Regions from separate parts of the Arthrobacter sp. BG3 genome, predicted to be linked through region 2. Evidence: predicted binding sites of a transcription regulator. Region 2 holds the regulator's gene; the other holds the start of a gene.
What was found. Region 2 encodes HrcA, which represses chaperone genes, less so after heat shock. Its sites were predicted from a motif close to TTNGCACTCGNNNNNNNCGAGTGCNAA; they were not measured.
Positions count from the first base shown of each region.

Region 1: AC1MFL_RS14660 (FmdB family zinc ribbon protein) is a predicted target of HrcA. The motif match lies at 1,559-1,585, and genes of this name have one in related genera.

Region 1 is NZ_CM155270.1:3,257,032-3,261,276, forward strand. Features, by position in the region: gene AC1MFL_RS14650 (AAA family ATPase) at 1-116, shown strand, start outside; gene AC1MFL_RS14655 (RcpC/CpaB family pilus assembly protein) at 191-790, opposite strand; gene AC1MFL_RS14660 (FmdB family zinc ribbon protein) at 1,214-1,471, opposite strand; gene AC1MFL_RS14665 (5-formyltetrahydrofolate cyclo-ligase) at 1,618-2,253, opposite strand; gene galU (UTP--glucose-1-phosphate uridylyltransferase GalU) at 2,352-3,269, shown strand; gene AC1MFL_RS14675 (GNAT family N-acetyltransferase) at 3,275-3,895, shown strand; gene AC1MFL_RS14680 (hypothetical protein) at 4,013-4,245, shown strand, end outside.
Region 2 is NZ_CM155270.1:4,095,223-4,099,467, forward strand. Features, by position in the region: gene AC1MFL_RS18480 (hypothetical protein) at 1-217, opposite strand, end outside; gene AC1MFL_RS18485 (DUF4870 domain-containing protein) at 290-709, opposite strand; gene AC1MFL_RS18490 (DUF3097 domain-containing protein) at 854-1,702, opposite strand; gene hrcA (heat-inducible transcriptional repressor HrcA) at 1,918-2,931, shown strand; gene dnaJ (molecular chaperone DnaJ) at 3,037-4,164, shown strand; gene AC1MFL_RS18505 (16S rRNA (uracil(1498)-N(3))-methyltransferase) at 4,167-4,245, shown strand, end outside.

The sequences.
Region 1 (4,245 bases), 840 kb from region 2:
CCGGAGTGCTGCCGAACAAGGCAGCTGAAGACGATCCGCGGCGCTGGGGCGATGAGCCGGGCGGCTACGACCATGACTCCTGGCTTGAGGAGCAGAAGCCCCCGCACTGGGGCTAAAGTCGGCCTGCCGCGGGCCAGGGTGATACGGCGCCGCTTCGGAGCGGGTTCCGGCGGTCACGCCGGGCAGCAGCCTAGCCAGGGGCGGCCCCCACCAGAACGAAGAACAGCTTTCCCTGGGTGGAAGCACCGGCGAGACGGTGCGCCTGCTCGGCATCGGCAGCCACGACCAGGAGGCCCTCGGTTTCCCCGGAGGCCAGCCATGGGCCGGCCCCGCCGCCGTGCCCGGACGTCCACAGCACCGGCACCGCGGCGGCGAGCACCTGGGATGCCGCCGGTTGGTCAAAACCGTTGCCGTTGGTCATCACCACGTTCACGAGCTGTCCGGGGGATAGCAGCTGGATTGAGGCGGGATCTGCCATCCGCAGCGGCACGGCGGCTGATCCCGGTGGGCTTCCCGCCAGCAGCCCGGGCCCCAGGAGCTGGGAGTCCGAAAGCAGCTGGCCCTTGCGGAGTGCCACGGCCAACTGCTGGCCCTGCAGGGAAACGGTGCCGCCATAGCTGCCCGCTGGTGCCAGGTCGCGGGGCACGCTCAGAACCGTCAGGTCATCCGGGACGAGTGTTTTCCCGGCTGGAAGGTCCCGGGCCGCAGCGTAGGCCGCCACCGTGTCGGCCGGGGCCGGGGTCAGCTGCTGCACCGTGAGACCGGCAGCGATGCACAGCAGCAGTGCCACCGCCAGCCGCCGGTGCCGGTTCAGCCACCGGACCAGTTGACGGGACGGCCGGCCAGCGGGTCCTGCTCCGTATGGAGGGCTTCCGGAGGCCGGCCCTCGTCGCGCGCGGCGCCTGGCGGAACGGCCGATTCTGAGGACCGTTGAAGGGCGCAAAGGGCCGCGAAAAAAGACAGGCCGGGATGCCGCGGGGATGGTGCCGACGGGCGGGGCGAACGGTGCGAGAGTGGCCATAGCCCGACGCTACGCACCGGCGCGGATACCGGGCAGGTGCGATTGCGGCTATGTGGAAAAATCTGCCCGGAGAGGCAGCAGCTTGCACAGGCAGCGGCAGGCGGCAGGGAGCAGGGCACGGGTCGGGGCGCGGACCCGCACGCAGTGGCACGCAGTTGATAGCGGCGCCGGGCGCGGACCCGCAGGCGGTTCCTAGCTTGCGGAAGCGGCGGCGGGAGCCGGAGTTGCTGCCGGCGCGGGAGCCGGGGCCGGGGAGACAGTGCTGCCCTTGGCGTCGCGGGAGTCAGTCCGGTAGAAGCCGGAACCCTTGAAGACAACACCGACGCTGTTGAACTTCTTGCGCAGGGTCCCCTGGCACTCCGGGCAGGACGTGAGGGAGCTGTCGGTGAACGACTGCACGATCTCGAAGGCGTGGCTGCAGTCCTTGCAGGCGTATGCATACGTGGGCACTGGAAATCCTCCTCTGGGACAAACGAGCAGGTCCCGTGCTGTGCGGTCAGGATCTCCGCCGATCTGGTGATCAGCGGAATCCGTCCCTTAGCAGTCGCAGGGCCTGAGTGCTAATTCTATCACCCCGGCCGGGCACCCCTTTAGCCCTATCGCTGCAGTGGGAGCAGACCGGCCGGTGTCAATGCGGCCGCCACCTTCCGGTCGAAGGACTCTGCCGGGATGCTCCCGGCCGGCAGCACCTCGGTGTCGTACACGACGGCGGCGCTCGGCAGTGACGGCAACGGCCCGCCGTCGGACGCTGGCGTCCCGGCCGGGACGACGGCGGCCAGGGCGGCCAGGAACTTGTCGTAGTAGCCGCCGCCCTGGCCGATCCGGTTGCCGGAAAAGTCGACGGCGGTGGCCGGCAGGATGATGCCGTCGGCGTGCCGCATGACGGCCGTGTCGTGGCGTTCCCCGGCGGGCTCCAGGATCGGCGCGTAGCGGCTCCGGACGAATTCGGAGTCCGGCGTCCAGTACACCCAGCTCAGCGCCAGCCCGGGTTCGCAGACCGGCAGCAGGAGCCGGTGCCCGGCCCCGCGCAGCGCCGCCAGCAGGTCCAGGGTGGGCGGCTCGGAACCCACGCCAAGATAGGCGGCGAACGTGCCGGGGGTGCCGCGGGTCAGCTCCGTTGCCCACGCGAGTCCGTGCCGTGCGATGCCCGCCCCGGCGATTCGCAGCGCGGCCGGCGTCAATGCGGCACGCCGCGCCCGATGGCTGGCCCGGATCTCTTCCTTCGATGCCATGATGCCCCGTCCCTCCGTATCATGCGGGCCCGGGAAGCAGCGGTTCCTGGCAGCCCGAATGATTACCCAATGCTTGGTCCCTCCGTTAGATTAGTCGAGTGACTACACCCAACGCTCCCGTCCGCAAGGCCGTCATTCCCGCAGCCGGCCTCGGAACCAGGTTCCTTCCCGCCACGAAGGCCATGCCCAAGGAAATGCTGCCCGTCGTTGACAAACCGGCCATCCAGTATGTCGTGGAGGAAGCCGTCAAAGTCGGACTGAACGACATCCTGATGATCACCGGACGCAGCAAGCGCGCGCTCGAGGACCACTTCGACCGCGTCCCCACCCTGGAAGCCACCCTTGCGGCCAAAGGCGACACTGCCAAACTCAAGTCCATCCAGGACGCCAGCAATCTGGGTGACATCCACTACGTGCGCCAGGGCGATCCGATGGGCCTGGGCCACGCCGTCCTCCGCGCCAAGCAGCACGTCGGCTACGAGCCGTTTGCAGTCCTGCTCGGCGATGACCTGATCGACGCACGCGATGAACTGCTCAGCACCATGATCGAGGTCCAGGCAAAGACCGGCGGATCGGTGATTGCCCTGATTGAGGTCGAACCCTCCGAGATCAGTGCCTACGGCTGCGCCGACATCGAAGCGATCGGCGGCGAAGAGTACGTCCGCATCAAGCACCTGGTCGAGAAGCCGGACGTCAAAGATGCCCCGTCCAACCTCGCCATTATTGGCCGTTACGTGCTGCACCCGGCGGTCTTCGAGGTGCTGGAACACACCGAGCCCGGCCGGGGCGGCGAAATCCAGCTCACTGACGCGCTGCAGGAACTCGCCTCCGGTGACGCTGAAGGCTACGGCGTGTACGGCGTGGTCTTCCGCGGCCGCCGCTACGATACCGGCGACAAGCTCAGCTATCTCAAGGCCTGTGTTCAGCTCGCCTGCGACAGTGACGACCTTGGCCCCGGCCTGCGGGAATGGCTGCCGGGCTTCGCCTCGAAACTCGCACCGAGCCTGACCAAGTAGTTCCGGTGGGGGGCAGCTTCACCTGGCCGGTCACGCTTGAAAGCGGCGACGTCGTGCTGCGCCCGATCCGGTACCGGGACCGCAAGGAATGGACCGAGGTCCGCTCCCGCAACCGGGAGTGGCTTGCCCCTTGGGAAGCGTCCAACCCCATCCCCGGCGGCGGCCTTCCCGACTACCGCCAGATGGTGCGTTCCCTCAAATCGCAGGCCGCACTGGCCACGGCACTCCCGTTCGTGATCACCGAGCGGACGCCGGGCTCCCGGGAACCTGTGATTGTGGGGCAACTGACGGTGTCCTCGATCGTGTGGGGATCAGCGATGATGGCCACTCTGGGCTACTGGGTGGACAAGGACCGGGCGGGCCGGGGAATTGTCCCGACTGCCGTGGCATTGGCGACGGACTATTGCTTCGACGTCCTCGGACTGCACCGGATGGAGATCAACATCCGTCCCGAGAACGCTCCCAGCCTCCGGGTGGTCGAGAAACTGGGCTTCCGCGACGAGGGCTACCGGCCGCGGTTCCTGCATATCAACGGTGAATGGGCCGATCACCGGAGCTTCGCCCTGACCTCGGAGGAAGTGCCGGAAGGGCTGCTGGCACGCTGGCAACAGAGCCGCCCCGCGTAGCCGGCCAACGCCTTCCTGACCAGCCCCTTCGTCGTAAATCCAGTCAATTGCCAGTTCCCCCGCGACACACCGGGGACAATGCGGCCCCGTACCGCTGATTGCTCATACGGTTTTGATGTGGACATCCCTCTAAGCAGCTCTGTGATCCTTGTCATTGCTGTTGCGCTCTGGATTGTGTGGGTTGCCCCCTACATCCTCCGGAACGGACACCACCACCTGCAGCCCGCGGGCGAGCTCGTGGCGGACGTCATCGATCGAGAAACAGCAGCCCCGCAAGCCGGGACCGTCATGAAGATGGCGGCCCAGCAGGAGAAACCCATGACCAGTACCCAGCGCACCGAGTCCTTCCC
Region 2 (4,245 bases):
CGTGGCACCGGACTGCCTGGACAGTCACGCCGACGCTGAGCACGAAGCTAAGGAACAGCGCCATGAGGCCGGCCGCAGCGGCGACGTAGAAGCTTGCCGGATCAGGCACTGTATCGGCCACCGGCTCCATGTAGAACCAGATGGTGGAACCGGCGCTCACACCAAGTAGTGCGATCACGACCGTCAGGACCCAAGCGGCTACAGCAAGAATGACCATTTTCGCAACAATAGACGACTTCCTGGCTCGGAAGCGGACCCGCTCACCGGCGGCGTCCCGGCTCGCGCCGTCCTACTTGATCCAGCGAAGGTTGAACTCGTAGCGGTGCGGCTGGCCGCGGTTGACGTGGATGCCTGCCGCCACCGAGAAGCACGTCACGGCAATCCAGATGACCGTGGCCAGGACGGCGAAGATGTTGCCCACCACCGGCACGAAGACCAGCAGGTTGCACAGCAGGGCCGCAATCGTGGGCGGCAGCGTGAAATTGAGGGCTTCCTTGGACTCCTGCGCCGTGAACGGGCCGCGGTCCTTGAAGATCAGGTAAATCAGCAGCGACGGAACGCAGCCCAGGATACCGCCGAAGTGTGCCAGCGTGGCCCACTGCCGGTCCTCGTTTGCTGTCAGCGGCAGTGCATTTGCGGGAACGCCGTGGTACGGAGGCTGGCCATGGCCGGCCTGGTTGCCAGTGTGTTCGCGTGCGTCATCTGCCACGGTGTCGTCCTTCGGATTGCGCTGGTGCGTTGGTGCCTGGAATTGCCAGGGCTGCGCCTGGAGCACAGCCGCCGTACCAAGAATACTTGCTCGGGCGCGGAATGAGGGATCGGCCCGCTGGCGGGCGGACCGCGGATGCCCGCCTCAGGGAACGGTCAGGAAGTCGATGACCTCTTCCACCCGCCCCAGCAGGGAGGGCTCCAGATCCGCATAGCTGCGCACCGCACCCAGGAGCTTCTGCCAGCCCAGGCCGATGTCCTCCTTGGTGCTGTGCGGCCAGCCGAACGCCGTCAGGATGCCGGTCTTCCAGTCCATGCCACGGGGGATGACCGGCCACTTCTCGATTCCCAGCACGGCGGGCCGGATCGCCTGCCAGACGTCAACGTAGGGGTGGCCCACGATCAGCACGTTCCCGGCGGCCCCGGGGGAGGCCATCACGGCCCGGGCAATCCGGGACTCCTTGGAATCCGGCACGAGGTGGTCCACCAGCACGCCGAGCCGGCGCCCGGGGCCGGGCCGGAAGGCGGCCACAGCGCCGGCGAGGTCGTCAATGCCGTGCAGCGGCTCGACGACGATGCCCTCCACCCGGAGATCGTCACCCCAGACCCTCTCGACGAGTTCGGCGTCGTGTTTGCCTTCCACCCAGATCCGGCTTGCTTTGGCGACCTGCGCGCGCTGGCCCTCCACCCGGACGGAACCGGAGGCGGTGCGTGTTCCTGCGGCCGCCGCGGCGGCCCGGGGCGCTGGCGGCATCAGCCGGATCGGCTGTCCCTCCAGCAGGAAACCGAAGCCGAGCCGGAAGGACCGGGACTTGCCGCGGCGGTCCTCCAGGGCGACGACGTGCATGCCGCCGGACTTCTCCACCCGGGTGACAGCACCGACCCAGCCGGACTGCACATCCTCGAGCACCATTCCGCGCTCCACGGGCACCTCGGGCAGTTGGGCCTTGGCAGGGGCGGACAGGTCCTGCGGGCCCCAGTTCTGGTACGACATCGGTTTACACACTGCTTTGCACTCGGATTGCTGCGGCGGGCTGTGCCCGAAAACACCAGCCCCGGGAAGAACGCCTGGAGCGAATCCAATGCTAACAACGCGGCGACTCATATTAGACTGGTTAGCACTTAGGCATGTCGAGTGCTAATAAAAGCGTATCCGGAGCGGCCGGCGAATGGCGGCATCGGATGCGGACAGTCGAATGGAGGTGGAACGTGAGCGAACCGCGCAAACTTGAAGTGCTGCGCGCCATCGTGGAGGACTACGTCCATTCGCGGGAACCCGTCGGCTCCAAGGCCCTTGTCGAGCGGCACCACCTTGGCGTGTCCAGCGCCACGATCCGCAACGACATGGCGGCCCTGGAAGATGAGGGCCTCATTACGGCGCCGCATACCAGCGCCGGGCGTATTCCCACCGACAAGGGCTACCGGCTCTTCGTGGACCAGATTTCGGCGGTCAAGCCGCTCTCACCGGCGGAACGCCGCGCCATCCAGGCCCTGCTGGAGGGCTCCGACGATCTCGACGACGTCCTGGACAGGACGGTCCGGCTGCTGTCGCAGCTGACCCACCAGGTTGCCGTCGTGCAGTATCCCCACCTCAGCCGGGCCAGGGTGCGGCACATCGAATTCGTCCTGCTGGCGCCGCGCAAGGTGCTCGCGGTGCTGATTGCGGACACCGGCAAGGTGGAACAGCGGGTCATTGACGTGGGACAGGACCTTCCCGAGGAAGCGCTGTCCGATCTGCGGACGCGGTTCCTCGGCGGCCTCTCCGGGACACCCCTGAACCTGCTGGGGCAATCGCTGAAGTCTGTCCTTGCCACCTGCCCGCCGGCCCGGCGCGCCGACGCCCAGGCGCTGGCCCGCGGCCTGGAAGCGCTGGCCGCCAGCAGCCGCGAGGAGCGTATGGTCATGGCCGGCACCGCGAACCTGGCCCGCTCCAACGTGGACTTCCCGCTGAGCATCGGCCCGGTCCTGGAAGCCCTCGAGGAGCAGGTGGTCATGCTCCGCCTGCTGGGCGACATGGCCGCGGACCCGCGGGGCGTGACGGTCAGCATCGGCCGGGAGAACCCGTACGACGGGCTCGCGGAGGCCTCGGTGGTCGCGACCGGCTACGGACCGGACGCCACCGCGAAAGTCGGTGTCCTCGGCCCTACCCGGATGGACTATCCGACCACCATGGCCGCCGTCCGGGCAGTGGCCCGTTACCTGTCCAGGATTCTGGGCCCGTGACGGACCGCGGCCAACCGTCCGGCACCGGCAGCTAAGCACCGCACGCCCACCCCCAAATGACTTCTTGCCCCTAACCGGCAGTACAACCAGGAAGAGATACAAACTTTGAGCAGCCACTACGACGTTCTTGGAGTCTCCCGTGAAGCCACGGGCGAAGAGATCAAGAAGGCCTACCGCAAACTGGCACGGAACCTGCACCCGGATGTCAATCCCGGGGATGACGCCTCGGACCGTTTCAAGGCGGTCACGCACGCTTACGAGGTGCTGTCCGATCCGCAGAAGCGGCGGATCTACGACACCACGGGCAACGAAAACGGCACCGACAACGGCTTCGGCGGCGGCAGCTACGCCGGCCAGGGCTTCGCGTTCCAGGATATTTTCGACACGTTCTTCGGCGCCGGCGGCCAGTCCGGCCCGGCCTCCCGGGTCCGCCGCGGCCAGGACGCCCTGATCAGCGTCCGGATCGAGTTGCGCGACGCCGTCTTCGGGGTCAACAAGAAACTCGAAGTCGACACGGCCGTCACCTGCCCCACCTGCGAGGGCTCCTGCTGCCAGGAAGGCAGCCACCCGGAACGTTGCGACATCTGCGGCGGCAGCGGCCAGGTCCAGCGCGCCGTGCGCTCCATCCTCGGCCAGGTCATGACGGCGGCCCCCTGCGGTTCCTGCGGTGGCTTCGGCACCGTCATCAAGGATCCCTGCAACGAATGCGCCGGACAGGGCCGGATCCGCAGCCGGCGTTCCCTGACGGTTAAGGTTCCCGCCGGCGTCGCCACCGGCACCCGCATCCAGCTCTCCGGCCAGGGCGAGGCCGGACCCGCCGGCGGACCCGCGGGCGACCTTTATGTGGAGATCCGGGTCAACAGCGACGCCACCTACGTCCGCGACGGCGATGACCTGCACGCCAGCCTCAACATCCCCATGACGGCCGCCGCACTGGGTACCGAGGTCACCCTCGAAACCTTCGACGGCCGGCAGGAGATCGATGTCAAGGCCGGCACGCAGTCCGGCGAGGTCATCACCCTCCGCGGTCTGGGCGTCACCCACCTGCGCGGCTACGGCCGCGGCGACCTCAAGGTCCACCTGCAGGTGGACACCCCCGCCAAGCTCGACGCAGCCCAGGAGGACCTGCTCCGCCAGCTCGCGAAGCTGCGCGGCGAACAGTTCACGGAGGGCAAACTCGCCGCGAGCGGCGGGGTCTTCTCGAAGCTTCGGGACCGGCTCGGTAACCTGTAGCGGTGAGCAACCCGGTCTTCTTCGCTTCCCCCGGCAGCCTGGACGGGCTGGCTCCCGGTGACGTCTTCGTCCTTGACGGAC